Regions from separate parts of the Brachybacterium sp. B718/18 genome, predicted to be linked through region 1. Evidence: predicted binding sites of a transcription regulator. Region 1 holds the regulator's gene; each other region holds the start of a gene.

Region 1 (9,863 bases):
GGATCGCCGACTCGATGTTCTGGATCGGCCGCTACGTCGAGCGAGCCGACCAGACCGCTCGCATCCTCGACGTGGGGCTGCAGTCCCTCACCGAGGACCCGGACCTCGGGGTCTCCGACTCCTGCCGCGCGCTGTACGAGATCTTCGGGATCCAGCGGCCGGCCGAGGAACAGCTCACCGTGCAGGAGGTGCTCGAGGACCTGGTCACCGATCGTGCGAACCCCTCCTCGGTCGCCGGGGCGCTGCAGGCGGCGCGGGAGAACGCGCGCGGCGCCCGCGAGGTGCTGTCCACCGAGGTGTGGGAGTCGCTCAACGCCACCACCCTCGGCCTGCCCCGTCAGCTGTGGCCCTCCCGGATGCACGGCGCCTTCCAGTACGCCACGGACCGCTGCGCCGTGGTGACGGGCCTGATCGACTCCTCGATGACCCGTGACGAGGCATGGCTGTTCCTGCGCATCGGCCAGCTGCTCGAGCGGGTGGACATGCTCGCCCGAGTCCTGCAGGGGCACGACCTCGAGAACACCACCGACGCCTCGACCGTGCTGCTGCTGCGCACCTGCAGCGCCCACGAGGCGTACATCCGCTCCTACCGCGGGCGGGTGCGGGCCTCGCGCGCGATCGAGTTCCTGCTGCTGGACTCGATCTTCCCGCGCTCGGCCGCGTACTGCCTGATGGAGGTCGACGAGGCGCTCGACACCCTCGCCAAGCTCCACGGCTCGACCTTCGACCGTATGGGCACCGAGGAGCCGGGACGGCGGATCGTGGGCCGCGCCGCGGCGAGCCTCCGCTTCCGCTCCCTCGAGGACCTGGTCGCGGACTTCGAGGAGGAGATGGAGCAGCTGCAGATGGTCACGGGCGCCGTCACCCGCGCCCTCGGCGCGACCTACTTCCATCCCGCGAGCTGAGCGAGGGGCACCCCGGACCCGACGAGCCGGTGTGACGTCGGCCCGTCGGCGCCGGGGCGAGGCGGCGGCGGGAGCCGACCGTGAGACGATGGACCGATGCCCGGCGCACGCGCGCGCCCGGATCCCCGTACGAGAGGACGAATGCCGGTGACCCCGAGGATCGCTGCCGATGAGGCCCGGGACATCGTGCCCGCGTCGACGCCCCAGGAGCGGCTCCGCAACTTCTGCATCATCGCCCACATCGACCATGGCAAGTCGACGCTGGCCGACCGGATGCTGCAGATCACGGGGATCGTCGACGAGCGCGCGATGCGCGCCCAGTACCTCGACCGCATGGACATCGAGCGCGAGCGCGGCATCACCGTGAAGAGCCAGGCCGTGCGCATGCCGTGGCAGGTCGACGGCGTGAACTACGCCCTGAACATGATCGACACCCCCGGCCACGTCGACTTCACCTACGAGGTCTCCCGCTCGCTGGCCGCCTGCGAGGGCGCGATCCTGCTCGTCGACGCCGCCCAGGGCATCGAGGCGCAGACCCTCGCGAACCTGTATCTCGCGATGGAGAACGACCTCACCATCATCCCCGTCCTCAACAAGATCGACCTGCCCGGCGCGGACCCGGAGAAGTACGCCGCGGAGATCGGCCAGCTGGTGGGGGTCGAGCCGGAGGACGTGCTGCGGGTCTCCGGCAAGACCGGCCAGGGCGTGCCCGAGCTGCTCGACCACGTGGTGCGGACCCTCCCCGCTCCCGAGGGACAGGTCGAGGCGCCCTGCCGCGCGATGATCTTCGACTCCGTGTACGACACCTACCGCGGCGTGGTCACCTACGTCCGCGTGGTCGACGGCTACCTGCGCGCCCGCGACCGGATCGACATGATGTCCACCGGTGCCCACCACGAGCTGCTCGAGATCGGCGTGAGCTCCCCGGAGCCGCATCCCACCACGGGCATCGGCCCCGGCGAGGTGGGCTACCTGATCACCGGTGTGAAGGACGTGCGTCAGTCCAAGGTGGGCGACACCATCACCACCTCGGTGCGCGGGGCGACCGAGGCGCTGGCCGGCTACTCGGACCCCAAGCCCATGGTCTACTCCGGGCTCTTCCCGATCGACGGTTCGGACTACCCGGCGCTGCGCGACGCCCTCGACAAGCTCAAGCTCAACGACGCGGCCCTGAACTACGAGCCGGAGACCTCGACCGCTCTCGGCTTCGGGTTCCGCGTCGGATTCCTGGGCCTGCTGCACCTCGAGATCATCCGCGAGCGCCTCGAGCGCGAGTTCGACCTCGACCTCATCTCCACTGCGCCCTCCGTCGTCTACCACGTGCGGATGGAGGACGGCACCGAGGTCGAGGTGCTGAACCCCTCCGACTTCCCCACGGGCAAGGTCGCGGAGATCAGCGAGCCGATCACCAAGGCGACCATCCTGGTGCCGAGCGAGTTCATCGGCGCCGTGATGGAGCTGTGCCAGTCCAAGCGCGGCCAGCTCGGCGGCATGGACTACCTCAGCGAGGACCGCGTCGAGCTGCGCTACACCCTGCCGCTCGCGGAGATCGTCTTCGACTTCTTCGACCAGCTGAAGTCGAAGACGCGCGGCTACGCCTCCCTCGACTACGACGTCTCCGGCTCCCAGACCGCCGATCTGGTCAAGGTCGACATGCTGCTGCAGGGCGAGCCGGTCGACGCCTTCAGCGCGATCGTCCATCGCGACAAGGCCTACAACTACGGCGTCGAGATGGCCGGGAAGCTCAAGAACCTCATCCCGCGCCAGCAGTTCGAGGTCCCGATCCAGGCCGCGATCGGCGCGCGCATCATCGCCCGCGAGAACATCCGCGCCATGCGCAAGGACGTGCTCTCGAAGTGCTACGGCGGCGACATCTCCCGCAAGCGCAAGCTCCTGGAGAAGCAGAAGGAGGGCAAGAAGCGCATGAAGAACATCGGCTCCGTCGAGGTGCCGCAGGAGGCCTTCATCGCCGCGCTCTCCTCCGACGCCGCCGAGGCCGGCAAGGACGGCAAGAAGAAGTGACCGCCCCAGCGGGACGGATCGCCGCGGTCTGCACGGTCGCGCAGCTCTTCCCGGTCCCCGAGCGGGGCCTGATGAGCGGCATCGACAAGAGGCCAGTGGACGGCCCGATCCGGCTGCTGACCCACGGCGTGCTCGGCGACGTGCAGGGCGATCGCGAGCACCACGGCGGGATCTTCAAGGCCGTCTACGCCTACTCGCGAGAGGTGCGCGAGCAGTACGCGGCCGAGCGCTCGCAGGCGCTGCCCGACGGCGCCTTCGGCGAGAACCTCGTCACCGCCGGTCAGGACACCGACGGCACCGTGATCGGGGAGCGGTGGCGCATCGGGTCGGCCGAGATCGAGGCGACCTGCCCGCGCAATCCCTGCGGCACCTTCGCCGCCTGGATGGGGGACCGCCGCTGGGGCCGACGCTTCACCGAGGGCGGCCACGCGGGCGCCTACTTCCGGGTGCTCGTCGAGGGGGAGACCCGTGCCGAGGACGCGATCGAGGTGGTCTCCCGGCCCGAGCACGGTGTGAGCATCGCCGACTCCTTCCGGGGGCTGTCGCCCCAGCAGGCGCGCGCTCTGCTGGACTGGGCACAGGACACCTCCACGGTGCTCTACGACTCCCTGGTCGGCGCCGCGCAGAACGCCCTCATCCGGGCCGACGGGGACGCCCGCTTCCCGGACCGCCTGCGCTCCACCGGCCGCGGACTGGGGCTCGGGATGGGGCTGTGACAGCCGGGGCGACGGCGATGACGGAGACGGCGGGCAAGGACCTCTCCGTCTACGTCCACGTCCCCTTCTGCGCCGTGCGCTGCGGCTACTGCGACTTCAACACCTACACGGCGACCGAGCTCGGCGGCGGCGGATCGCAGCGCGAGTACCCCGACAACGCCCGGGCCGAGATGGATCTGACCCTCGCGGCGGACCGCACGGCCGGCTACGAGTACGACGAGATCTCCACCGTCTTCTTCGGCGGCGGCACCCCCACCCTGCTGCCCGCTGACGACCTCGTCGCCATGCTCGATCACCTGCGCTCCCTGATCCCGCTGGCCCGCGGGGCGGAGGTCACCACCGAGGCGAACCCCGACTCGGTTACCCGCGCCTCGCTCTCGCGCCTGGCCGAGGGCGGGATCACCCGCGTCTCGATCGGGATGCAGTCCGCCGTCCCCTCCGTGCTCGCGACCCTGGACCGCACCCATGACCCCGAGCGGGTGCCGCAGGTGGTGCAGTGGGCGAAGGACGCCGGGCTGCAGGTGAGCCTCGATCTGATCTACGGCACGCCCGGCGAGACCCTCGCGGATGTCGAGACTTCCGTCCGGGCGGCGCTCTCCTGCGAGGTCGACCATCTCTCCGCCTACTCTCTGATCATCGAGGGGAACACCGCGATGGCGCGGCAGCTGCGCCGCGGCGAGCTGCAGGCCCCCGACCCCGACGACATGGCTGACAAGTACGAGCTCGTCGACGATCTGGCGAGCGCGGCCGGACTGTCCTGGTACGAGGTCTCCAACTGGGCCCGCACCTCGGAGCACCGCTCCCGCCACAACCTCTCCTACTGGCAGGGCGGGGACTGGTGGGGGATCGGCCCCGGCGCGCACCGCCACCGGGCCGGCCTGCGCTCCTGGAACGTCAAGCACCCCAGCCGCTACGCGCGGATGCTCGCCGACAGCGAGCTGCCAGTGGCCGACTCCGAGCAGGTCGCCGCGGAGGACCGCCTCGTCGAGCGGATCATGCTCGAGCTGCGCATCGCCGACGGCCTCGCGGTCGAGGTCGTGCCCGCGGAGCGCAGGGACATGCTCGCGGTGCACCGCGACCGGGGCCATCTCGATCCCGAGGCCCTGGCGCACGGCCGGGCGGTGCTGACGCGCCCCGGGCGTCTGCTCGCCGATGCCGTGATCCGCGACCTCGTGCCCTGAGCCCATGGTCGGTCGTCGCCGCCGGGACACCGGTGCGTCGGATCCGGTGGCTGCCGGGTCCGTCGGCGCGCGGACTGGCTCCATGACGCCTGCGACCGGATCCCGCCCGACCACGATCGACGAGTACCTCGACGCGCTGGAGGAGACCGCGCTCAGCCGGATGTGCGCGCTGCGGGCCCTGGTGCGCGAGGAGCTGCCCGAGGCGACCGAGGCGGTCACGTGGGGAGCGCCCGCCTTCCTCCACGCGCGCGGCACCATCCTGCTCGTCGTCAGCGCACATCCCGCCCATGCGAACTTCACCGTGACCCCGAGCGCCAAGGAGGCGTTGGCCTCCGAGCTCCAGGGGCTCGAGACCGGGAAGGGCAGTGTGAAGCTGCCGTACGCGGATCCGCTCCCGGAGCAGGTGCTTCGTCGCCTCGCCCGGCGCCGTCTCGCCGAGTTCGAGCAGGACGCCGTCCCCTGGATGTGACGCGCCGCGGCGGAGCGACGCGTCCGCCCCGGCTCCGTGCGGCACGACCGACCACAGCGACGAGCCCCCGCGACCCTGTCGGGTCCCGGGGGCTCGTCGTGCTCGGCGGAGCGAACAGCTCAGCGTGCGGAGCGGGCGATCACTTCACGAGGCGGATGTTCAGCGGGTAGTTCCACCACTCGCCCTGGTTCGCCTTCACGGCGCCCAGGATCGCGAAGACGATGTGCAGGATGGCCGGCACCGCCACGAGCACATACAGCACTGAGCCGATGCCGAAGGTGACGATCGCGATGATCGTGATGACGATGCTCAACGCGATCTCGGCGATGAACACGGCGATCGCGGCGTTCAGAGCCTCCGCGGCGTTGAAGCGGATGAAGCGGTTGCGGTCCTTGTAGACCAGGAAGATGATCAGCGGCCCGAGCCATCCGAGGAATCCGGCGCCGATCACGTAGCCGACGATTGTGGAGAGCTGCGCGAACATCGACCACAGCTTGGCGTCCGAGTCGCTCGCGGGCTGACCGGGGAGCGGGCCGGGGTAGACGCCCTTGATATGGGCGGGGGCCTGGTCGAAGGACATGGGGGCTCCTGAGGTGGGATGGGCGGGCTGCTGCGGGGCGGGGCCCGCCGTCGCGGCCTGCGGGGCGGCGTAGGCCGGCTGGGGCGACGGAGCGCCCGAGGGCTGGGTCGCCCCCGCGTGCGGGTCGGAGGCCGCGGGCGCCGCGAACGGGTCGGATGCTGCGGGCGCCGCGAACGGGTCGGCCGACGGGGCCGGCTCGGCCGAGGCCCCGACGGGCTGGGTGGATGCGGCCGGGAACTCCGGTGCGGCGTAGGCCTCGGACTCGCGGGCGAAGGGATCGTGCGGGTGCTCGGACTGGCTCATGGTGGACTCTTTCCTCGGGCCGACCCGGATGGACCGGCAACTGTGCGTTGTGGCCAGCCTAACGACCGCTCTGCGCGTCGTCACCGGGGTGGGCCTCCCCGGTCACCGGGGGTTTTCCCCCGCGACCTTCGTCGCGCCCCGGGCGTTCAGTCCACGGTCACGAAGTCGATGAGCTCCTCGATGCGCCCGGACAGCGTCGGCTCGACATCGGCGTAGGAGCGCACGGTCTCGAGGATCCGCTTCCAGCCGAGGCCCACGTCGTGCTTGTCCCCATGCGGCCAGCCGAGGGCGGCGAGGGTCCCGATCTTGATGTCGGTGCCCTTGGGGACGTGGGGCCATCGGTCGAGGCCCACCCGCGCGGGCTTCACGGCCTGCCACACGTCCACGTACGGGTGGCCGAGCACGATTACGTTCCCCGCCGCACCGGGCAGGCGCATCACCTGCTGCGCGATGCGCGACTCCTTGGAGCCGGTCACCAGGTGGTCCACCAGGATCCCGAGGCGCCGGGTGGGGGAGGGAGCGAACTCCTGCACCCGTTCGACGAGGTTGTCGGCGCCCTCCAACTGCTCGACGACGACGCCCTCGATGCGCAGGTCATGGCCCCACACCTTCTGCACCAGCTCGGCGTCATGGGTGCCCTCGACCCAGATCCGGGAGGCGCGGGCGGTGCGGGCCCGTGCGCCCTCGACATACACCGAACCGCTCGCAGAGCGCTTGCGCACAGGCGCCTGCTGGGCGACGGCCCGGGTGAGCACGACGGGCTTCCCGTCGATCATGAACCCGGGACCCAGCGGGAAGGTGCGGCGCACCCCGCGGCCGTCCTCGAGCTCGACCACGAGCTCCCCGGCGATCTTCTCGACCCGGGTCACCGCCCCGGTGAAGCCGGTCGAGGCCTCCTCGACCACGAGATCGCGGCGGGCGGGCACCTCGGTCGCCACGGGGCGGCGGCGATGGTGGGTGGGCGGGGTCGAGGACAGCACGTCTCGGCCGTACCGGTCGGGGAAGGAGGAGGCTGCAGGCACGCCCGGCACGATACCCCCGTGGCGAACGCCTCCCGGGAAGCACCGCGCGGGGCGCGTAGGATTGGCACTCGGCGGCCCCAAGTGCCAGCCCGTCGGCCGTCCGACGGGTCCGCACCGCGGCCCGCCCGCAGCACAGCACATCGGAGCCAGCACATCGGACCCACAGCGGGTCCCCGCCCGTCGGAGGTGAGAGGAACGGACAGCCGCAAGCTGCAGATCCTCGGCGCCATCGTCGAGGACTACGTCGCCACCCGCGAACCCGTCGGGTCGAAGTCCCTGCTCGAGCGCCACGAGCTCGGCGTCTCCGCCGCGACGGTGCGCAACGACATGTCCGCCCTCGAGGAGGAGGGGCTGATCCACCAGCCCCACACCTCCGCGGGCCGCGTCCCCACGGACAAGGGCTACCGGACCTTCGTCGACCACGTCGCGACGGTCAAGCCGCTCTCGCCGCCCGAACGCCGCGCGATCCACGCCCTGCTCGAGCAGTCCGGGGACGTCGAGGAGCTCCTCGCCCGGACGGTGCGCCTGCTCGCGCAGCTCACCCAGCAGGTCGCGATGGTGCAGTACCCGGCCCGCCGACAGGCGCGGGTGCGCCACGTCGAGCTGGTCAAGGTCGCCGAGTCCCTGCTGCTGGTGGTGCTGATCCTCGAGTCGGGCCGCGTGGACCAGCGCACCATCCCGGTGACCCCGGGGCGCGACGCCGAGTACTACGCCGGTCTGCGCGACGCGCTGAACCGCACCGTCGCGGGGCGCGAGGTCACCGACCTCTCCGCCCCGCTCGGGGACCTGCTCGAGACCGTCAGCCGCCCGGACCGCGACTCCGCCCGTGAGGTCGCCGAGGCGCTCGTCGCCCTCGCCGCGGCCCGGGTCGAGGACCGGATCATGCTCGCGGGCACCGCGAACCTGGCCCGCAGCGCGGAGGACTTCGCCCGCGACGTCGAGCCCCTGCTGGACGTCCTCGAGGAGCAGCTGGTGCTGCTGCGGCTGTTCACCGAGATGCACGCCTCGCCGGGCGCGGTCGAGGTCCGCATCGGATCCGAGCTGCGCGAGTCCGCGCTGACCCAGGCCGCGGTGGTCGGGGCCGGCTACGGCGCGGGCTCCCATCTGGCGATCCTCGGCCCCTCCCGGATGGACTACGTCACCGGCATCTCCACGGTGCAGGCGATCGCGCGGTACGTGTCGCGCTACCTCGAGTGATCGCCGTGCGGAGGTCCGTCTCCGCCTCTCTGTCTCTGCTCCCACCCACCCCGCAAGGACCCCACTGGTGAACGACGACTACTACGAGCTCCTCGGCGTCTCCCGCGACGCCTCGACCGAGGAGATCAAGAAGGCCTACCGCAAGCTCGCGCGCAGCCTCCACCCCGACGTCAACCCCGATCCCGAGGCGGCGGAGACCTTCAAGAAGGTGTCCCAGGCCTACGAGACGCTCTCCCATGCGGACAAGCGCCGCCAGTACGACATGGGCGGCGGCCCGGGCATGGGCGGCGGCTTCCCCGGCGGCTTCGGCGGCGGCGCCGGCTTCGACATGGGCGACATCTTCGACATGTTCGCGGGTGCCGCGGGCATGCGCGGCCGCGGCCAGGGCCCAGTGCCCCGTCAGCGCCGCGGCGGCGACGTCCTGCGCCGCATCCGCATCGACCTGCGCGACGTCGTCTTCGGCACCGAGCAGAAGGTCACCTTCCGCACGGCGGCGCTGTGCGAGCGCTGCTCCGGCTCCTGCTGCGAGCCGGGCACCAGCCCCACCCGTTGCACCGCGTGCAACGGCTCCGGCCACGTGCAGCGCGTCGCCCAGTCGCTGCTGGGCCAGATGGTCACGATGGCGCCCTGCCCCACCTGCGGCGGGCACGGCGACGTCATCGAGTCCCCCTGCACCGGCTGCTCCGGGCACGGCCGCACGGCCTCCGATCGCGAGGTCACCGTGCGCGTCCCCTCGGGCGTCGAGCACGGCACCCGCATCCAGCTGCGCGGCGAGGGCGAGGTCGGCGAGGCCGGCGGACCCTCCGGCGACCTGTTCGTGGAGCTCTCCGTCTCCGAGCACGACACCTTCGACCGCGACGGCGACGACCTCGTCACCACGATCGCCGTGCCGATGACTTCCGCGGCGCTCGGCGCGACGGTTCCGCTCGAGACCTTCGACGGCATCCAGGAGATCGACGTGAAGCCCGGCTCGCAGCCCGGCGACCAGATCACCCTCAAGGGCCTCGGCGTCACCCCGCTGCGGCGTGAGCGCCGCGGCGACATCCGGGTGGTCCTCGACGTCGACGTCCCCACCTCGCTCAGCGACGAGGAGCGCTCACTGCTCGAGCAGCTCGCGGCGCTGCGGGGCGACGAGACCACGCGCAGGAAGGGCCACGGCCCCTTCGCGAAGCTTCGCGACCGCCTGCGCGACCTCTGAGCGGAGCACCACGCCGATGCCCACGACCCCGCCCGGCTTCCTGATCCTCGACGACGCCCTCGCGGGCACGCGGGAGGGCGATGCCCTCCTGCTCACGGGGGAGGAGGGGCGGCATGCCGCGAAGGTCGCCCGGATCGGCGCGGGGGAGACGGTCCTGCTCACCGACGCCCCGGGCCGCCAGGTCCTCGCCGAGGTGACCGCCGCCCGCAAGGAGCAGCTGGATCTGCGCCTGCTCGCCGACCCGAGCCCGGCGATCCAGCGCCTGCCGCG
Region 2 (9,863 bases), on a different contig from region 1:
TAGTCGGAGATGTCGTAGCCGCCGTCCCGCAGCGGGGAGGCGAAGAAGGGTGGCAGCCACAGGCAGTCGATGCCCAGCCACTGCAGGTAGTCGAGGCGCTCGATGAGCCCGGTGAAGTCGCCGGTGCCGTCCCCGTTGCCGTCGGCGAAGGCGCGCACGAGCACCTCGTAGAACACGGCGCGGCGGTACCAGTGGGGGTCGTAGTCGACCCCGGGGCCCTGCGGTGAGAACTGGGAGAGGTTCAGGGGCATCGGGTCCTCCGCATGGACGGGGCGAGGGCGTCGCCGACGGGACGGGCACTCCCAGCCTAGAGCCCTCCGTACCATGGGCGCAGGCCCGACGCGGGCGTCGGGGAGATCAGGAGGGGACGAGGGGACATGGGGCAGTCGGATCAGGGATGGAGCGGGGGCGGGACGGTTGGGGGGCCGTCCTCGCCGTCCTGGGGACAGCAGCCGGGCCAGCAATGGGGGCAGGCCCCGGGCGGCCCCGCTCCGTCCGGCGGAGGACGCTCCCGGCTGTGGATCGTGCTCGGCTGCGTCGGTCTCGTGGTGGTCCTGCTGATCGTGGCGATCACGGGCGGGATCCTCGTGCTGGTCTCGCAGCGGGGCGGCGGTGAGAAGGAGACGAGCTCCGCGCCGCAGACGACCGTCTTCGAGACCGAGGACTTCCGCCTCGAGTACCCCGCGGACTGGGTGACCCACGAGGTCACCGAGGAGGATGCGGGCTTCGGCACGCTCCTGCACATCACCGACGTGGAGATCCCCCCGGAGGACGAGCTCGACCACTACCCGCCCAACAGCCTCGAGGTGTACCAGTTCGAGAGCGTCGTGCACGCCGAGGTCGAGTGCGAGATGCAGGCGATCTGGGCGGGCTTCGGCTGGGACGAGTCCGGGGACGACGGCGTCCTCGAGGACCCGCAGCTCGGCGGCCGCCCGGTGCACGGCTACACCAAGTCCGGGCAGCACGACGGGGCCGACGCGATCTCCGAGGGCTTCTGCGCCGACGTCGGCGACGAGATCGTGCAGGTGGTCGTCGAGACGCACGGCTCCACCGAGATCTCCCCCGCCCTGCGCGAGATCCTCGCCAGCTGGACCTGGGTGGGAGAGGGCTGAGGACGGACCCGCGGACCGGGCGGGGCGGCCGGTTCGGCGCCCGCTCGCCTCAGCGCACCGTCCAGTCGATCTCTGCGCCGCCCTGCGCACGCAGCAAGGCATTGGCCTGCGAGAACGGGCGAGACCCGAAGAAGCCGCGCGAGGCCGAGAGCGGGCTTGGATGGGGACTCGCGACGTGCGGCACCTCGCCCAGCAGCGGGATCAGCGACTGCGCGTCCCGGCCCCACAGGATTGCGACGAGCGGTCCGCCGCGATCCACGAGGGAGCGGATCGCGAGCTCCGTGACCTCCTCCCAGCCGCGGCGGCGATGGGAGGCGGCCGCGCCCGGTCGCACCGTGAGCACCCGGTTCAGCAGCATCACGCCCTGGTCCTGCCAGGAGGAGAGATCGCCGTGGGCGGCCGGGGCGATCCCCAGGTCAGATCGCAGCTCGGTATAGATGTTCGCGAGGGAGCGCGGCAGCGGCCGCACGTCCCGCTCGACCGCGAAGCTCAGCCCGATGGGATGGCCCGGCGTCGGGTAGGGGTCCTGGCCGACGATCAGCACCCGCACCTCGGAGAGGGGGCGGGTGAAAGCCCGCAAAACGCGGTCCCCGGCGGGCAGGTAGCCGTGCCCCGCCTCGACCTCGCCGCGGAGGAACTCCCCGATCGCGTGGATCCGCTCCTCGGCGGGGGCCAGGGCGGCGGCCCAGTCGGGGGCGATGATCTCGGCGAGCGGCTGCGGCATGCCGCCAGTCTGCCAGGCACGTCACCCTCCGGCGCGCCGGAGCGGGACGGCGCGAGCGGCCGCGTACTGTCGATCCATGCCCGTCCCGTCCCCCTCCGCGTCGTCGCCCTCCCCGCGCGACCCCGCCCCGGAGCTGTCGGCGCAGGAGCTCGCGATCCTCGCGCTCGAGGGGCGCACCTTCCGCTACGTCGGCGCGAAGGAGCGGGCGATCCGTGAGGAGATCGGCATCTCCAAGGTCGCCTACTACGTGCGGCTCAACGCCCTGCTCGACGATCCGCGGGCGCTCCGCGCGGCCCCGGCCCTGGTGCACCGGCTGCGCGGCCGACGGGTCTCGGAGCACGGCGAGATCCCCCGCCGCGGCGGCGACCGCGTCGCCTGACCCGCGCGCCCCGTGTCCCCTCGGACACTCCTGATGGGCGTGGGTTCCACGGCCCTCCCGGGGGGAGCGGGTTTAATGGGCCCGTGGCAGATTCCCAGTACCCCTACCCGCCCGACCGATTCGACGACGAGGCGGACGCCGTCGCGTTCCACGGCGCCCACCGCGCCGAGGAGCCGTTCTGGCGCCAGAACCTGCTCTACATCATCATCATCGCGGCGGCCCTGGTGCTGCTCGTGGTGCTGCTGTTCCTGATCGGGAACCTCGGCGGCGGGGGAGGGGACGACCGCTCCCAGGAGCCGACCACCGCCGCGGAGACCACCGTGGAGGAGACCACCGGCGAGGAGTCGGCGGAGGAGTCGGCCTCGGAGGAACCCGCCCCCGTGGCGGACAAGACCGTCCCCGTGCTCGTGATGAACGCGGCGGGCGTCGACGGCCTCGCCGGCGACTGGCGCGACACCCTCGAGGAGAGCGGCTGGGAGGACGTCCAGATCCAGACCGCCGACACGCAGCAGCAGGAGGCCGTGGTCTTCTACCGCGACGAGGCGGACGCCGAGACCGCCCAGGCCCTCGCGCTCGAGGTCGGCGCCGGTGAGGCGCGGCAGAGCGACGAGTTCCAGAACCGGATCACCTTCCTCGCGGTCGAGTCCCCGGGCGCCGGTGCCGAGGAGGGCGACGGCGAGGGCTGAGCCCCCGCTGTGCGCGGTTCCTCCCGGAGTTAGCACTCTCGGGCCGAGAGTGCTTATGATGAGCTGGCACTCGTCGCTCGAGAGTGACAGCACTCGCGAGCGACGGGCCAAGAGCATTCCGGCCCCGTGAGGGACCCGTCGTCGTGGGACATGAACACGGCGGCTGGTGCCGTCCGTCGCGGGCACAGGGTCGGGTGGACACCACACCACACGGGAGAGATTCCACAATGGCCAAGCTCATCGCATACGACGAGGAGGCCCGGCGCGGCCTCGAGCGCGGGATGAACCAGCTCGCCGACGCCGTCAAGGTCACCCTCGGCCCCAAGGGCCGCAACGTCGTGCTCGAGAAGTCCTGGGGCGCCCCCACGATCACCAACGACGGCGTCTCCATCGCCAAGGAGATCGAGCTCGAGGACCCCTACGAGAAGATCGGCGCCGAGCTCGTCAAGGAGGTCGCCAAGAAGACCGACGACATCGCGGGCGACGGCACCACCACCGCCACCGTCCTGGCTCAGGCGCTCGTGCGCGAGGGCCTGCGCAACGTCGCCGCCGGCGCCAACCCGATCGCGCTCAAGCGCGGCATCGACAAGGCCGTGGCCGCCGTCTCCGAGACCCTGCTCGCGCAGGCCAAGGAGATCGAGACCAAGGACCAGATCGCCAACACCGCCGCCATCTCCGCGGCCGACCCGGCCATCGGCGAGCTCATCGCCGAGGCCCTCGACAAGGTCGGCAAGGAGGGCGTGATCACGGTCGAGGAGTCCAACACCATGGGCCTCGAGCTGGAGCTCACCGAGGGCATGCGGTTCGACAAGGGGTACATCTCGCCCTACTTCGTCACCGACGCCGATCGCCAGGAGACCGTGCTCGAGGATCCCTACATCCTCCTGCTCTCCTCCAAGGTCTCCACCGTCAAGGATCTGCTGCCGCTGCTGGAGAAGGTCATCCAGTCCGGCAAGCCGCTCGCGATCATCGCCGAGGACGTCGAGGGCGAGGCCCTCGCGGTGCTCGTCGTCAACAAGCTCAAGGGCTCCTTCAAGTCCGTGGCCGTCAAGGCCCCCGGCTTCGGCGATCGCCGCAAGGCGATGCTCGAGGACATGGCCATCCTGACCGGCGGCCAGGTCATCGCCGAGGAGGTCGGCCTCAAGCTCGAGACCGCGGGTCTCGAGCAGCTCGGCCAGGCGCGCAAGATCGTCGTCACCAAGGACGAGACCACCATCGTCGAGGGCGCCGGCGAGGCCGACCGCATCGCCGGTCGCGTCTCCCAGATCCGCACCGAGATCGAGAACTCGGACTCGGACTACGATCGCGAGAAGCTCCAGGAGCGCCTCGCGAAGCTGGCCGGCGGCGTGGCCGTCATCAAGGCCGGCGCTGCGACCGAGGTGGAGCTCAAGGAGCGCAAGCACCGCATCGAGGATGCCGTGCGCAACGCCAAGGCCGCCGTCGACGAGGGCATCGTCGCGGGCGGCGGCGTGGCGCTGCTGCAGGCCGGCAAGGACACCTTCGCCACCCTCGCGCTCGAGGGCGACGAGGCCACCGGCGGCTCCATCGTCAAGGTCGCCATCGAGGCACCGCTCAAGCAGATCGCGGTCAACGCCGGCCTCGAGGGCGGCGTCGTGGCGGAGAAGGTCAAGAACCTCCCCGTCGGTCAGGGCCTGAACGCCGCCACCGGTGAGTACGAGGACCTGCTCGCCGCCGGCATCATCGATCCGGTCAAGGTCACCCGCTCCGCGCTGCAGAACGCGGCGTCCATCGCGGGCCTGTTCCTGACCACCGAGGCCGTCGTGGCCGACAAGCCGGAGCCGGTCAAGGCTCCCGCGGGCGGCGACGACATGGGCATGGGCGGCATGGGCGGCATGATGTGATCCAGCCTCACGGCTGATTTCTGCCGCTCCCCCCGGAGCGACCTGCGGGCCCCGATCCTCTCCGGAGGGTCGGGGCCCGTCGGCGTTCCCCCCGGTTCCCTGGTGCTCCGTTGCCCTGGTGCTCCGCTGACCTGGTGCTCTGGTGCTCGTGGTCGTCTGCTGGAACTCCGCGCCCGGCGTGACCTCAGGCTCTGTAGGGCCTTGAGCTCACGCCTGGCACGGAGTTCCAGCAGGGCAGGGGCGGGCGAGGGTCGACCCCGGGGAGCTGCTGCGCGAGGATGGAGGGATGACGATGCGGAGCGACGACGCCCTGACCACCGGCCTGACCACCCGCCCGACCACCGGCACGACCCCGACGCCGACGACTGACCCCACCCCAGCGCCTGCGACCCTGCGCGTGCTGACCCAGAACCTCCGCTACGCGGACCCGTCGGTGCCGCCCGAGCATCCGGACCACTGGCCGAGCCGCGCCCCGGTCCTCGCCGAGCTGCTGCGCGCGGCCGATGCCGACGTGATCGGCACCCAGGAGGTGCTCGCCGCCCAGATCCCGCTGCTGGACGAGGTGCTCGGCGCGACCCATCTGCGACTGGGTATCGGCCGCGAGGGCGGCGGCCGGGGGGAGCACAACCTGTTGCTCCTGCGGCGGGAGCGCTTCGACCTGCTGGACTGGGACCAGTTCTGGCTGTCGGAGGATCCGGCGCGGATCGGCTCGCAGGGCTGGGACGGGCACTGCCCACGGATCGCGGTGTGGGCGCGGGTCCGGGACCGGTGGACCGGCGGGGAGCTGGTCTTCGCCGTCACCCATCTCGACCATGCGGGGGAGCGGGCCCGGGAGAAGGGTGCGGGACTGCTCGCTCAGCGACTGCGGGAGGCGGCGGACGGCGCGCCGACGCTGCTGATGGGAGACTTCAACGCTGCCGGCGGGGACAGCACGCCGTGGCGGGTGCTGCGCGATGCGGGCTTCGCGGACGCGCACGACGTCGCCGAGATGCAGGTCGGCGAGGACATCGGCACGTTTCCCGACTACGACGCGCCGAAGGTGGGCGGGACCCGGATCGACTGGATCCTCACCCGGCACCTCGCGGTCCAGGAGTACGAGGCGTCCGTCCCCCGGCGGCAGGGACGGGCCGCGAGCGATCACGCGACGGTCACCGCGCGCGTGCGGCCGACGGAAGCCTGAGCGTCCGGCTCACATGTCGCGCGCGGAGGTGACCAGCTGCGTGCCGTCGACGCACGATGCGGTCAGCTCGAGGACGTCGCCGGCCGCGGAGATGCTCGCGCTCTGCGCGAGGCCGGGCTGCACCTCGACCCAGCCCCCGCGCAGTCCTCGACCTCTACGCCGAGCGCCGCGGCGAGTCCGGCGACGGCACGGTGCCCCGTCATCTCACAGCCCCCAGGCCTCCGCGAGCAGCTCGAGGCCGCGCATCCGGTGCTCGGGATCGAAGTAGTTGGCGGTCACGATCAGCTCGTCGGCCTCAGTCGCGGCCACGATCGTCTCGAGCTGCTCGACGACGCTCGCGGGCGAGCCGACGGCGCGGATCGAGAGGGTCTGCTCGACCTGGGAGAGGAGATGGTCGGGGACCGTGCCCTCGAGATCCCGGGGAGGCTGCATGGCCTGCCGCTGCCCGGTGACGACCCCGAGGAATTGCTGCACGTTGGTGGTGAACAAGCGCTGCGCCTCCGCGTCGGTCGGGGCGATGACCACGTTCACGCCGACCATCGTGCGGGGCGCCTCGAGCTGGGCGGCGTCGCTCTGCGTCGCCGAGAACTGCTCGCGGTACACGCGCAGCGCCTCGAGGTACTGGAAGGGCGCGAAGTGCGAGGCGACGGAGAAGGGCATGCCCAGCTGCGCCGCGAGGCGCGCACCGTTCGTGGTCGAGCCGAGGATCCACATCGGCACCTCGGTGCCCTCGGCGACGCCCGCTCGGATCGGGAGGGTGCCGCTGGGCTCGGCCCGGGACCAGTCGCGCATCTGCTCGACGGCGGCGACGAAGGCGCCCGGCTCCGCCGAGGTGCGGGCCAGCAGCTGGGCCGTGTACTGGTCGGTGCCGGGAGCCCGGCCGAGCCCCAGGTCGATGCGGTCGCCGTGGAACTGGACGAGGGTGCCGAACTGCTCGATCACGGCGAGCGGGGAGTGGTTGGGGAGCATGATGCCGCCGGAGCCGACGCGGATGCGCTCGGTGAGGGAGGCGGCGCGGTCGATGAGCAGGCTGGTCGCGCTCGAGGCGAGGGTCGCGGCGTTGTGGTGCTCGGCGTACCAGTAGCGGGCGTATCCGGAGCGGTCGGCGGTCTGCGCGGCGCGCATCGAGGTGTCGATCGCCTCGCGCGTGCTCTGCCCCTCGCTGAGGGGCACCAGATCCAGGATCGACAGCGGGACGTGGGGGATGCTCATGGCGCGAGCCTAGCCAGGTCCGAGGCCGTGCTGCGGGCGAGCGGAGCGGGGGAAGGATCACCCGGGATCGGGCCGCGGAACGGGAAGATCCGGGGGCATTGAGGCGTTGCGCCTGGCGTGAGATTCTCCCTCCTGGACCGCTCCCGCACGCGCGCGGGGATGCCGGAGGCGTCGGCCCTCGCCCACAGCGTGGAGCGGGCCGTGACCGCGGAGGATTTCGGCTACCACCGCTTCTGGGTCGCGGAGCACCATGCCGTCCCGGGGATCGCCTCGGGCTCCCCGGCGGTGCTGCTCGCCGCGATCGGCCAGCGCACCGGGCGGATCCGCCTCGGCTCGGGCGGGGTGATGCTGCCGAACCACCGCCCGCTGGTCGTCGCCGAGCAGTTCCTCATGCTCGAGGCAATCACCCCGGGCCGGGTGGACCTGGGACTGGGCCGCTCCCTCGGGTTCACCGCTCCGGTGCGTGAGGCGCTGGGCCGCACCGAGGCGAGCACGGAGCAGTTCGCCGACGAGGTGGCGGAGGTGCGCGCGCTCCTCGAGGGCACGGCCGCGCTCACCGCCCGGCCCGTCACCGCGAGCCCGCCCCCGCTGCACCTCCTGGCCACCGGCGCCGGTCTCGATCTCGCCGCCCGGCTCGGTCTCGGCGTGGTCCTCGGCGGGCCGGTGCTCGCGGCCGACGACCTCGGCGAGCGTCTCGACGGCTACCGGCGCGCCTTCCGCCCGCATCGCGGGAGCGCGCCGCACGTCATGCTGTCCCTCGATCTCCTCGTCGCCGACACCGACGCGGAGGCGCGCGAGCTGGCGCTGTCGGAGGTGTGGGCGATGGTCGCCTCCCGTCGCACCGGCGCCTTCCCGCCGCTCGAGGATCCCCTCTCGATCCGGTCGGGGGAGCGGACTGCCCGGGAGTCGGCGCAGCTCGAGCGCGGGCTCGCGACCGTTTGGGCGGGCAGTCCGGGGACGCTCCGGCCGCGGGTCGAGCGGTTGCTCGAGCGATCGCGGGCCGACGAGATCCTCGCCGCGGGCGCGGCCTTCGACCGCGCGGCGCTCGCCGACTCCGACCAGGGGGTCATGGCGCTGCTGGGCTGAGCGGGCCGGCTCAGGCGGGCGGGCGCAGGTTCGCGTCGTCGTCCCCGTGGATCGGCACGTGCGCCTCGGGGATGTCCTCGTAGCTCGCCGGGTCGGAGATCGGTTCGAGGTGGGTGAGCACGGTGAGGGTGGGCATCGCGCGCATCAGCTCGTGCTCGAGCTCCTCGATGTAGTCGTGGCCCTGCTTGACCGTCCATTCGTCCGGCACCAGGACGTGCACGTTCATGTACTTCTCCTGCCCGGCCTCGCGGGTCTGCAGGCCGTGGAAGGTGACGGTCCCGTCGGTGCGGCGGCGGAGGATGTCGGCGATGACCTCGTTCTCCTCCTCGGGCAGCGCCTTGTCCAGCAGGCCCGAGACGGACTCGGAGATCAGCCCGATGCCGGTGACGATGATGTTCACGCCGACGGCGAAGGCGACGATCGGGTCCAGGCGGTCCCAGCCGGTCAGCACCACGAGGCCGACGCCGACGAGCACGCCCGCGCTCGTGACCACGTCGGTCATGAGGTGCTTGCCGTCGGCGCGCAGGGTGATCGAGTTGTGGGTGCGGCCCGCGCGCAGCAGCACGAGCGCGACGCCGCCGTTGATCAGGCTCGCGACCACGCTGATCGCGAGGCCCCAGCCGACGTTCTGGAGCGGCTGCGGGTTCAGGAAGCGCTCGACCGAGGTCACCAGGATCACCGCGGCGGCGAGGAAGATCATCACGCCCTCGACGGCGGCGGAGAAGTACTCGGCCTTCGCCCGCCCGTAGAGGAACCGCTCGGTCGCCGGACGGATCGCGACGCGCAGGGCGATCAGCGCGACCACGGCCGCGACCAGGTTCACCACGGACTCGGCGGCGTCGGAGAGCAGTCCCACCGAGCCGGTCATGACCCAGGCCCCGGCCTTGAGGGAGATGGTGAGGACGGCGGCGGCGATCGACAGCCAGGCTAACCGGGTGAGGTCCACGCGCTGCGGCGCGGGGCGGGCCGGGGGAGCGGCGGCGGTCATCGGGGATCCTTCCGGGGCGGGTCGGGGGCGAGGGAGCCGTCAGGAGCGATGTGCTCGAAGATCTGCTCGACGAGCTGGACCACGTGCGGGTCCTCGACCGTGTAGTAGCTGTGGCGGCCCTCCCGGGTCGCCGAGACGATGCCCGTCAGCCGCAGCTTGCGCAGGTGCTGGCTCGTGGTGGGCAGGCTCAGCCCGACCCGCTCGGCGAGCGCCCCGACGTCGTAGCGACCGGTGCTCATGAGCTGGACCAGGTGGAGCCGGGCGGGGCTCGCGAGCATCGCGAAGGTGTCCGCGGCCGCGGCGAGCTGCGGCTCGGTGGGGGCGGGGCGCGGCTCGCCCGAGGTCGTCGTCATGGCCGACATTCTCGCCGACGTTTCGTCATTCGCGCAACTGACGAAGTGTTGGATGTGGCGGGGACGACGGGGAGCGATCCCCGGGTCGTGGCGGGATGCAGGTCGTGTCAGAGGACGACGCGGCTGGGCTTGCCTTTTACCGGCAGGCCGGCGCGGCGGTACGCGCGGAAGCCGCCCACGAGATCCGTCGCGCGGGAGAAGCCGAGATCGCGCAGGTCCCGGGCGGCGAGCGAGGAGTAGTACCCCTCGTTGCACACCAGGATCACCAGGTCGTCATGCCC
Region 3 (9,863 bases), on a different contig from region 1:
AGTGGCCGCGGCCCCCGATCCTCCTCACCCCCGGGACACGCAGATGCCAGGCATCCCCTCGCAGACCTCCGCCGAGACGCCCGTCGCCACGGGCATGCTGGGCCCCGATCGCACCTGGCATCTCGGCGCCGGTCTGATGACCGTTGCGACCGTCGTGGCCTTCACGATCTGGTCCTTCCTCCATGCCGGGCGCGACGTCAACGCCTTCCTCCTGATCCTCGCGATCGCCTTCGGGCTGTTCATGGCGTTCAACATCGGCGGCAACGACGTGGCGAACTCCTTCGGCACGAGCGTGGGCGCCGGCACGCTGACGATGAAGCAGGCGCTCGTGGTCGCGGCGGTCTTCGAGGTCTCCGGCGCGGTGATCGCCGGCGGCTCCGTGACCGAGACCGTCCGCAGCGGGATCGTGGACCTCGACGGCCTGACCGTCGACCCGCTGGGCTTCGCGCTGATCATGATGTCGGCCCTGCTGGGCGCGGCGGTGTGGCTGCTGCTGGCCACCAGGATGGGCTGGCCGGTCTCCACCACCCACGCGATCATCGGCGGCATCGTCGGCGCGGCGGTCACCACCGGTCTGGTCACCGGCACCGGCGGCCTCGCGATGGTGCAGTGGGGAGAGATCGGGAAGATCGCCGTCTCCTGGGTGCTCTCCCCGCTGCTGGGAGGCATCGCCTCCTTCCTCCTCTTCGGGGCGATCAAGCGCCAGATCCTCGCGCCCGCCGCCCGCGCGATCGCGCTCGGCTCCCGCGGCTACGACGACGCGGAGGACGACGAGGACGACGACGAGAACGACGAGTCCGAGGACGGCGAGCAGCACCACATGCCCGTCACCGAGCGGATGACCGAGCTGCAGCAGTCGGCCTTCGCGGAGTCCGCGGCGCTCGACCTCACCCCGGGCGGCCCCGGCGCGGAGCTCGTCGAGAGCGCCGCGTCCCTGTCCAAGAAGGAGCGCAAGGCCGCCCGCAAAGTGGAGCGCCGCGCCGCCTACCACGCCCTCGAGAAGCGGGTCCCGCCGCTGGCGGCCGCCGCGGCCGTGCTGCTCTCCGCGATGCTCGTGTTTAAGGGCCTGGACAACCTGGGCCTGCAGATCCCCCTGGCCGGCGGTCTGCTCGCGCTCGCGATGATCGCGCTCGGGGTGTGGATGGCGACGACGATCTTCGCCCGCGCGCTGAAGAAGCAGTCGATCTCCCGCGCCACCTTCATCATGTTCAGCTGGATGCAGGTATTCACCGCCTGCGCCTTCGCCTTCTCGCACGGAGCCAACGACATCGCCAACGCGATCGGGCCGTTCGTGGCCGTCCTGGACGTGCTGCGCACCGGGGCCATCTCCTCGGAGGCGGCGGTGCCCACGGCGGCGCTCGTCGCCTTCGGCATCGCCCTCGTGTCGGGTCTGTGGTTCGTGGGCCGCAAGGTGATCCACACCGTCGGGTCGGGCCTGACGGCCATGCACCCCTCCTCCGGCTTCGCGGCCGAGCTCGCGGCGGCGACGATCGTGCTGCTCGCCTCGGTGCTGGGCCTGCCGGTCTCCTCGACGCACATCCTCATCGGCGCGGTGCTCGGGGTCGGCGTCGTGAACCATGCCGCGAACTGGAGGCTGATGCGCCCCATCGCGCTCGCCTGGATCATCACCCTGCCGGCCGCGGCGGGGATCGGCGCGGTCGTGGTGCTGGTGCTGCGCGCGATCTTCTGACCCCTGGGGCGGCGTCCACCCGGAGCGCCGCGGTACCCGCTCACCGCGGCTGCTCGACCCTCCGCCAGGCCGGGGACGTCGCGAGGTGGGCGAGCGCGAGCCCGAAGGCGGCGCCGATGATCGTCTGCAGCGCGTCGAGGGTGAGCGTCGCGGCCGCCGCGGCCTGGCCCGCGTTGACGAGCGTGAACGCGGAGTACATCGCGTAGCCGGGGACCATGATCACGACGGCCGGCACCGAGATCGCGGTGCGCGGCACGTGGCGGGTGCGGGCGACGGCGTAGGCGAGCAGGCCCACCAGCACGGTCGCCGCGAGGGTCGCCACCTGGATCGGCACGCCGGCTTCGGTGAGCAGGAAGCGGCCGGAGTTCGCGAGCAGCGACACCGCCGCGGCGGCGAGCGCGATCAGCCACGGCGAGTTGAAGATCAGGGCGAAGCCGAGCACGCCCACGAAGGTCGCCGCGGCGCGCACCGCGAGCAGCACGGGCGGGGAGAGGCCGAGCGGTTCCGCGACGACCGGCTCGACGCCCACGGCGAGGCTCACGGTCCACGCGGCGGAGGCGGCGGCGAGGATGATCAGCGTCGCGTAGGTGAGGCGCTGCAGCCCGGCGGAGTAGTCGGCGCGCACGAGGTCCAGCAGGCCGGTGATCATCGGGAAGCCGGGCACGAGGAAGAGCACGGCGGCGAGATAGCCGCCCATGAGGTCTCCCGTCGCCCAGCCCGCGGCGCCCGCCCCGCCGACGGCCAGCAGGTAACAGCAGGCGGCGACGACGGCGCCGATCACGGTGGTCAGCAGGTGGTTCCAGGCGCCCAGCTGGGCGGTGCGGCGCGCCGCCTGGCCCACGGTCGCGGCGATCCCGGCGGCCACGGCCTCGAGGGGGCCGGCCTGGTTCAGGACGGCGAAGGCGGCGCAGGCGAAGCCGGCGGCGAGCGCGTTCGTGACTCGGCCGTGCAGGGGGCCGCGGGCGCGGAGGGCGGCGAGGGCCGCGTGCACGTCGGCGGCGGTGGTGCCGTCGTCGGGGAGCGCCTCGACGAAGCGCTGGGTGCGGTGGAGGCGGTCGACGTCGACGCCCACGTGGCGGGGCTGGGTGAGCCGGGTGCGGTAGCGGCCGTGGAGCGTCGCGGTCGCCGTGATGTCGGTGTAGGTGACGATCGCGGTGAACGAGTCGAGGCCGAGTGCCCGTGCCGTGCGGCTCATCGCCCAGCGCACCCGGTAGGACGCCATTCCGGCGGAGAGCAGCTCGGCGCCGACGGCGGCTGCCGCCTCGGAGCGCACCGTGAGCGAGTCGGGCATCCCGATCGGGCTGGTCGTGGTGGGCACGGGCTCGCGTTGCGGCGGGCGCCCCTCCTCCTCCGTCACGGCGTCGGGTCCCCCTCCCGCGGCTCCTCCTTGCCGCCGAGCACGCGCCGCACCCGGTCGAACTCGGCCTGGAAGGCCGCCTCGTCGTACGTGTACTCGGGGCGCCACGGCATGCCCAGCCTGTCGGCGAGCTCGTGGTTCGCCCGTTCCCGACGGGTCCGTCGTCGGGCGGCGAGCAGCTCCCGGCGCGGCGGGGCGGGGCGCAGACCGGCCGCGGACTGCAGGGTGCGCAGGCCGTCGAAGGAGGCGTCGTCCCAGCCGATCTCGGGGACGATCCAGTCGACCGGGCCCGGCCCGTCGGCGGTGCGCACCGCATCATCCGGGAGCACCCCGATGAGCGCCATGCTGCCGCGCTCGGGCTCGCCGACCGCGTAGCGCACGTCTGCCAGGCGCGCTCGGCCGACGGTGCGGGGACCCCGCCGCAGCGCGAGCGTCCCCGCGGTCTCGTCCAGCAGCACCGCACGATGCGTGAGCAGCATCGGCACGAGCGCCCACAGGGCGAACAGCCCCCACAAAGCCGCAGCGCCGAGAAGCAGCTGCACCCAGGCGGGGTCGAGCACGGCCTCGAGGGCGCCGTCGTGGCCGGCGAGCAGCCGGGAGCGCCGCAGCTGCTGAACGGCGGCCCCGCCGAAGGGCGAGAGGATCACGGCGACGAGCGGCAGCCCCCACAGCGCGAGCGGCCGATAGCGCTCCAGGATCGTGGGGCCCACGATCACGGCGCCCCCGCGGGAGCGCCGCGGGGCGGGCGGCGCGACGTCGGGGCCGGTCGAGGGGCTGGTCACGGGGCCAGGGTACGTCGGCTGCGGAAGCGCCGCGGCTCCCCGGTGATGGGGTCCACGAGGTTCAGCTCGCGCGCGAGCAGGCGCAGCGGCTCCGGGGGCTCGGGCCGAGGCGCGGGGTAGAGGTCCTCGCCGCGGATCGGGGCGCCGCGCGCGGAGAGCTGGGCGCGCAGCTGATGGGTCCGTCCGGTGCGGGGCAGCAGGCGGAGCAGGAGGGAACCGTCCTCCTCGCACGCGAGCACCTCCAGCTCGGTGAGGGCGTTGGACTCCCCCGGCTCCACGCGGGCGAGGAGCTCCCCGCGGGGCTTGACCAGGCGGTCGCGCAGCACGGCGCGTTCCCCCGCCCGCTGAGGGATCCCGGCGTCCTCGGCCGGCTCCACCCGGGCGAGGTACTCCTTGGCGACCTCGCCGCGGGCGAAGAGCTGCTGGTACGCGGAGCGCTCGGCGGGGACGACGCCGAAGGCGAGCACCCCGGCGGTGCGGCGGTCGAGGCGGTGCAGGGGCACGAGCGCGGTCAGCCCCGTCTCCCGGCGCAGCCGTACGAGCGCGCTCGCGAGCACATGGGCGCCGCGGGGCATGGTCGCCATACCGTGCGGCTTGTCGAGGACGAGCAGGTGCTCGTCGGCATGGAGGATGTCGAGCGCGACCTCGGGCACCTCCTCGGCCCGCAGCTCGCGATGGAACCACAGCCGGTCGCCGGGGCCGACGGGGGTGTCCGCCGTGAGCGCCCGCCCGTCGGCGTCGACGATCTCCCCGGCGGCGAAGCGGTCTCGCAGCGGCGTCGCCGCGGGGTCGGCGAGTGCGGGGAAGCGAGCCAGCAACGCCTCGAGCGCGGGGCCGGTGGTGGCCGCCGGGGGGAGGGTCCAGCCGACGGGGTCGAGCCCGTGCCGCTGCGGCAGGGGCGCCGGCCGACGCCGTGCGGTGCGCCTCGCGGCCCGGCCCGGGCGCTCGGCGGAGCCACGGCCCCCTGCCGCGGCGGGGCTGCCGCTCACAGCCCCCACACGGCGAAGGTCAGGACGTTGTGGCCGATGTAGAAAACGGCGAGGCACAGCGCCACCAGGGTGGGATGACGGTCGACGACGCCGAGCGCCCGCGGGGCCTGCCGGCGCAGCTCTGCGGGACTGATGGCGTCGATCCGATCGATGCGCACCCCGGCCGCCGCGGCGTGACGCAGGCACGCCTCCTGTGCGCGCGGCCCGAAGAACCGGTTGGAGACGGCGACGAGGCGGTGGCCCTCGGCGTCCAGCAGGTACACCCCGTCATACGCGGTCTCCGAGAGGTCGAGCCCCTCACTGGAACCCGCCCCCCGCTCGATGGCGCGCACGGCCAGGACACCGCCCACCTCGTCCCAGCGGGCGCTGCGCGTGCGGCGGGCGAGGCCGCGGAGCGTGAAGCCGTCGGAGTCCACCTGGAGCCAGGCGGTCAGAACGCGCAGCACCCCCACCACGGAGGCGATCACCACCAGGACCCACAGCAGCAGCGGCAGCTGGAAGAGGAAGGAGTCGCGCAGCGCGGGGGCGGTCCACAGCCGCTGCCCCACGAAGCTGATGATCACGAGGAACTCGAGCACGATCACGAACACCAGCGCGACCCCGAGGGTGCCGAGCACCACCGGGGCGGGCGGCCCGAAGGTGCGGGTGGGGCGGTCGTCGTCCGGGAGCGGAGTGGCGTCCGTGCTGCTGGTCACCACTCCTCCTGAGGCGGCTCGATCCGGTGGGACAGCGTCATCCTAGGCCGAGCCGCCCCCTCGCGAGCACCACCGGCAGCCCCCGGACATCCCCGGCCTCCCGGTCGCGGCGCGATGCGTCCTGTCCCCGTCGTCTCCGGACACGAGGACGGGCGGGCCTCCCGGTCTCCCGGGTGGCCCGCCCGTCGACGGTCTGTCCCGCGATGATCACGCGAGGTCAGACGAGGATCAGGACTCGTCCTCGTCCTTCTTCTCGATCACGAGGGTCTCGGTGGTGAGCACCAGACCGGCGATCGAGGCGGCGTTGCGCAGCGCGGAGCGGGTGACCTTGACCGGATCGATGATGCCGGCGGCCACGAGGTCGACGTACTCGCCGGTCGCGGCGTCCAGGCCGTATCCGGCCTGGGCCTCCTTGACCTTCTCGACGACGACGTAGCCCTCGAGGCCCGCGTTCTCGGCGATCCAGCGCAGCGGCTCGACCACGGCGACGGCGACGGCGCGGGCGCCGACGGCCTCGTCACCGGTGAGGCCGAGATCCTCGGAGAGAATGGCGGAGGCCTGGACGATGGCGCTGCCGCCACCGGCCACGATGCCCTCCTCGATGGCAGCGCGGGTCGCGGACACCGCGTCCTCGATGCGCATCTTCTTCTCCTTGAGCTCCACCTCGGTGTGCGCACCGACCTTGATGACGGACACGCCGCCGGCCAGCTTCGCGAGGCGCTCCTGGAGCTTCTCGCGATCCCAGTCGGAGTCGGTGTTCGCGATCTCGGCACGGATCTGCGCGACACGGTCGGCCACGGCCTGCTCGTCGCCCGCCCCGCCCACGATGGTGGTCGAGTCCTTGGTGACGACGACGCGACCGGCGTGGCCGAGCACCTCGGTGCCGACGGTCTTGAGGTCGAGGCCGAGGTCGGAGGTGACGACCTGGGCGCCGGTGAGCACCGCGATGTCCTGGAGCATCGCCTTGCGACGGTCGCCGAAGGCCGGGGCCTTGACGGCCGCACCCTTGAAGGCGCCGCGGATCTTGTTGACGACCAGCGTGGACAGGGCCTCGCCGTCGACGTCCTCGGCGATCACGAAGAGCGGCTTGCCGCCCTCGACGACCTTCTCCAGCAGCGGCAGGATGTCGGCCACGGCCGAGATCTTGCCCTGGTGCAGCAGCACCTGGGCGTCCTCGAGCACGACCTCCTGGCGGTCCGCGTCGGTTACGAAGTGCGGGGAGATGAAGCCCTTGTCGAACTGCATGCCCTCGGTGAAGTCCAGCTCCATCGCGGTGGTGGAGGACTCCTCGACGGTGATCACGCCGTCCTTACCGACCTTGTCGAACGCCTCGGCGAGCAGCTCGCCGATCTCGCGGTCCTGGGAGGACACCGCGGCGACGTTCGCGATCTGCGCCTTGCCGTCCACCGGGGTGGCCAGCTCGCCGAGCTTCTCCGAGACGGCGTCGACGGCCTTCTCGATGCCGCGCTTGAGCGCGGAGGGAGCGGCGCCGGAGGCGACGTTGCGCAGGCCCTCGTGAACCAGCGCCTGGGCGAGGACGGTCGCGGTGGTGGTGCCGTCACCGGCGACGTCGTTCGTCTTGGTGGACACCTCCTTCGCGAGCTGCGCGCCGAGGTTCTCGTACGGATCCTCGAGCTCGATCTCGCGAGCGATGGTCACGCCGTCGTTGGTGATGGTGGGGGCGCCCCACTTCTTGTCGAGGACGACGTTGCGGCCCTTGGGACCGAGCGTCACCTTGACGGTGTTGGCGAGCTTGTCCACGCCGCGCTCGAGGGCGCGACGCGCGTCTTCGTTGTACAGGATCTCCTTGGCCATAGGGATGCTCTCGCTCAGTTCTCGATGATCGCGAGGATGTCGCGAGCGCCGAGGACGAGGTACTCCTCGTTGCCGTACTTGAGCTCGGTGCCGCCGTACTTGGAGAAGACGACCTTGTCGCCGACCTTCACATCCATGGGGATGCGGTCGCCCTTGTCGTCGAAACGACCGGCGCCGACGGCGACGACCTCGCCCTCCTGGGGCTTCTCCTTCGCGGTGTCCGGGATGACCAGGCCGGAGGCGGTGGTCTGCTCGGCCTCGAGCGGCTTGACGACGACGCGATCCTCGAGGGGCTTGATGGAGACCGACATGCGGCTCACTCCTTCATGAAGAGTTGACTCTGATGAGTTCGGGGAACCAGGGAGCGCGGATCCCGGTCGTCGTCGCGGTGCCGAACGGGGCGTTCCCTGACTGGCAGCCTCTGGCACTCTCGGCCGTCGACTGCCAACGACGATTACTTTAGGACCGAGCTGGCACTCATGCAAGACGAGTGCTAACCCCTGGTCCGGACCCGTCGTCGTCGCCCCCGACGCCGGGTCCTCGCCTCGCCCCACCGTCGCCCGCGGCCGCTCGGGAGAGCCCCAGCTCACACCCTTTTTGTGAACCCGGCAACTGGGGGACCTCGGTCCCGTGACCGCCGGTCCCCGGCGCGGTAGAACGGACGCAGAGAACCTGCCGGCGCACCTGCGATCCAGGGCCCGGCCGATCACCCCGCTCCGACTCGAAGGAACTGCCGATCATGACTCTGCTCCGCTCCCTCCGCGACACCCTCCACCGCTTCTCCCGCGGCGCCGACCGCATGCAGGGGCAGGACGTCGAGCGCCCCGATCTGGTCCCGGGCCGTCGGGTCGGCGGGAACTTCGCCGCGCTCACCAAGGCGCATTCGAACCAGGGCGTGACCACCCTGGGCATGAACCGCTGACGCGCCAGGCACCGCGGACGCGCCTCAGGGGCTGAGTCCCGCCCGTCGTCGCAGGCGACGCTGCCCGAGGTGGCCGAGGATCATCCCCAGCACCGCGGCGGCGATCACCCCGATGATCAGCACGACCCCGGGGTCGAGGGCGCCGACAGCTCCGTCGATGCCGATCTCGAGCGCCAGCAGCGCATCCCCGTGCTCCCGGCGGTACCACTCGCTGCCCCGCAGCGGCGAGGTGGGCAGCAGCGCCCACACCCCCAGACAGCTGACGAGCAGCAGCAGATCGCCGAGGCCGCCGACGACGCGCAGCACGTCGGCGCGGAGCCGACCGGTCGGGCTCTCCTGCATCGCGAGCGGGTCCCGCCCGAGCTGCGCCGGTCCGGCGAGCGCGCCGACCACCACGAGGGCGAGCAGCAGGGCCGTCGCCTGGGCCGCCCCGATCCGTGGGATGCCGAGCTCCCGGAGACTGTCGGGCTGAGTGCCCAGGACCCATACCTGCACCCAGGTGGCGGCGACGATCAGCATCGCCGCTCCCTGTGCCGCGAGGCGGATCGCGGTGCGCCGCACGGCGAGACGGCCCAGCTCCCGGCGGCTCGCCTCCCGCGCCGCCCGTTCGCGGCGGTCGGCCGCGGCCCGGGCCCGTATCGCCGCCGCCTCCTCGTCCGAGGGCGGCTCGGGGCGCTCGGCGGGATCGATCCAGCCGGCGCGCAGGTCGGCGAGGACCCGGGCGAGCAGGGGCGCGAGCACGAGCCGGGAGCGGAGCACCGAGACCGGGATCAGCCGCTCACGGGTCGGCGCCGGCAGATCCTGCAGGATCCCGACGATCCGCTGCACCTCGCCGCGGCGCGGTGCCCGGGGAGCCACCTCGAGCCCGCGCATCAGGTCGAGCTGCTCGATCTCCCGGGCCGCCTCCTCGAGGCGCGGCATCATCACCGGGTAGCCGGCGCGGCCCAGCGCCGGGAGGTCGAGCGCGGCGAGCCGCCTCCGCAGCTCCCGGATGAGTTCCTGCACGGCCGCCGGGTCTGCCCCGACGAGATCGGGGCGCACCCGCCGGCGGCGCAGACCCTCGAGCGTCTGCTCGGCGAGGTCGAGGACCACCGCGACGCCGTCCTCGATCCAGCGGGCGAGGGTGGTCGCGGGGAGCTGCCGGGCGAGCAGGGCGAGCGTCTCCTCGTCGGTCGCATCGGCGGGGAGGCCGACGGGGAGGCTCGGCATCGCCTCCCCCTCGGTGAGGTCGTCGAGGTCCTCGAGGGTCCGGACGTCCTCGAGGCGGCGCACCTCGACGCCCTGCTCCCGCAGCAGGTCGCGGTACTCCTCGAGGATCCCCTGCAGCACGGTGAGGCGACGCACCGACTCCCGGGGGACATGGAGGGCGAGCAGCAGTTGCCCGGCGGCGACCCAGAGGAAGGTCTCGTCGAGCAGGCCGCGCATCCAGCGGGGCACGGGACGGCCCGGGCCGAGGTGCTTCTCGGCCCAGCGGTCGATCAGCGGCTCGAACATGGGGACATCCTGCCCGAGGGACCTCCCCGGCGGGGCCGCGGCGTCCTGCTCAGCGCCCCGCGGCCGCCACGATCGCCGCGACCTGGCCGGCGTCGAAGCGGTACACCGGCACGCCCGGA

Evidence for each region. Region 1 encodes HrcA, which represses chaperone genes, less so after heat shock. Its sites were predicted from a motif close to TTNGCACTCGNNNNNNNCGAGTGCNAA; they were not measured.
Region 2: a site for HrcA is predicted at 2,931-2,957, ahead of groL (chaperonin GroEL). Genes of this name have one in related genera too.
Region 3: a site for HrcA is predicted at 7,799-7,825, ahead of groES (co-chaperone GroES). Genes of this name have one in related genera too.

Annotation. Positions count from the first base shown of each region.
Region 1 is NZ_JBVDDO010000001.1:406,291-416,153, forward strand. It holds gene ACZCAH_RS01955 (circularly permuted type 2 ATP-grasp protein) at 1-1, shown strand, start outside; gene ACZCAH_RS01960 (alpha-E domain-containing protein) at 1-905, shown strand, start outside; gene lepA (translation elongation factor 4) at 1,047-2,927, shown strand; gene ACZCAH_RS01970 (MOSC domain-containing protein) at 2,924-3,643, shown strand; gene hemW (radical SAM family heme chaperone HemW) at 3,661-4,824, shown strand; gene ACZCAH_RS01980 (iron chaperone) at 4,907-5,293, shown strand; gene ACZCAH_RS01985 (DUF4870 domain-containing protein) at 5,433-6,176, opposite strand; gene ACZCAH_RS01990 (DUF3097 domain-containing protein) at 6,323-7,207, opposite strand; gene hrcA (heat-inducible transcriptional repressor HrcA) at 7,385-8,395, shown strand; gene dnaJ (molecular chaperone DnaJ) at 8,463-9,593, shown strand; gene ACZCAH_RS02005 (16S rRNA (uracil(1498)-N(3))-methyltransferase) at 9,610-9,863, shown strand, end outside.
Region 2 is NZ_JBVDDO010000002.1:587-10,449, reverse strand. It holds gene treS (maltose alpha-D-glucosyltransferase) at 1-251, opposite strand, end outside; gene ACZCAH_RS03905 (hypothetical protein) at 525-1,112, shown strand; gene ACZCAH_RS03900 (uracil-DNA glycosylase) at 1,162-1,836, opposite strand; gene ACZCAH_RS03895 (DUF3263 domain-containing protein) at 1,913-2,215, shown strand; gene ACZCAH_RS03890 (LytR C-terminal domain-containing protein) at 2,299-2,901, shown strand; gene groL (chaperonin GroEL) at 3,129-4,763, shown strand; gene ACZCAH_RS03880 (endonuclease/exonuclease/phosphatase family protein) at 5,050-5,943, shown strand; gene ACZCAH_RS03875 (LLM class flavin-dependent oxidoreductase) at 6,148-7,155, opposite strand; gene ACZCAH_RS03870 (MsnO8 family LLM class oxidoreductase) at 7,273-8,241, shown strand; gene ACZCAH_RS03865 (cation diffusion facilitator family transporter) at 8,252-9,229, opposite strand; gene ACZCAH_RS03860 (ArsR/SmtB family transcription factor) at 9,226-9,582, opposite strand; gene ACZCAH_RS03855 (rhodanese-like domain-containing protein) at 9,690-9,863, opposite strand, start outside.
Region 3 is NZ_JBVDDO010000005.1:67,081-76,943, reverse strand. It holds gene ACZCAH_RS09510 (inorganic phosphate transporter) at 44-1,690, shown strand; gene ACZCAH_RS09505 (threonine/serine exporter family protein) at 1,731-3,008, opposite strand; gene ACZCAH_RS09500 (hypothetical protein) at 3,044-3,829, opposite strand; gene ACZCAH_RS09495 (pseudouridine synthase) at 3,826-4,818, opposite strand; gene ACZCAH_RS09490 (hypothetical protein) at 4,815-5,513, opposite strand; gene groL (chaperonin GroEL) at 5,742-7,328, opposite strand; gene groES (co-chaperone GroES) at 7,343-7,639, opposite strand; gene ACZCAH_RS09475 (hypothetical protein) at 8,068-8,250, shown strand; gene ACZCAH_RS09470 (hypothetical protein) at 8,275-9,744, opposite strand; gene ACZCAH_RS09465 (metallophosphoesterase family protein) at 9,794-9,863, opposite strand, start outside.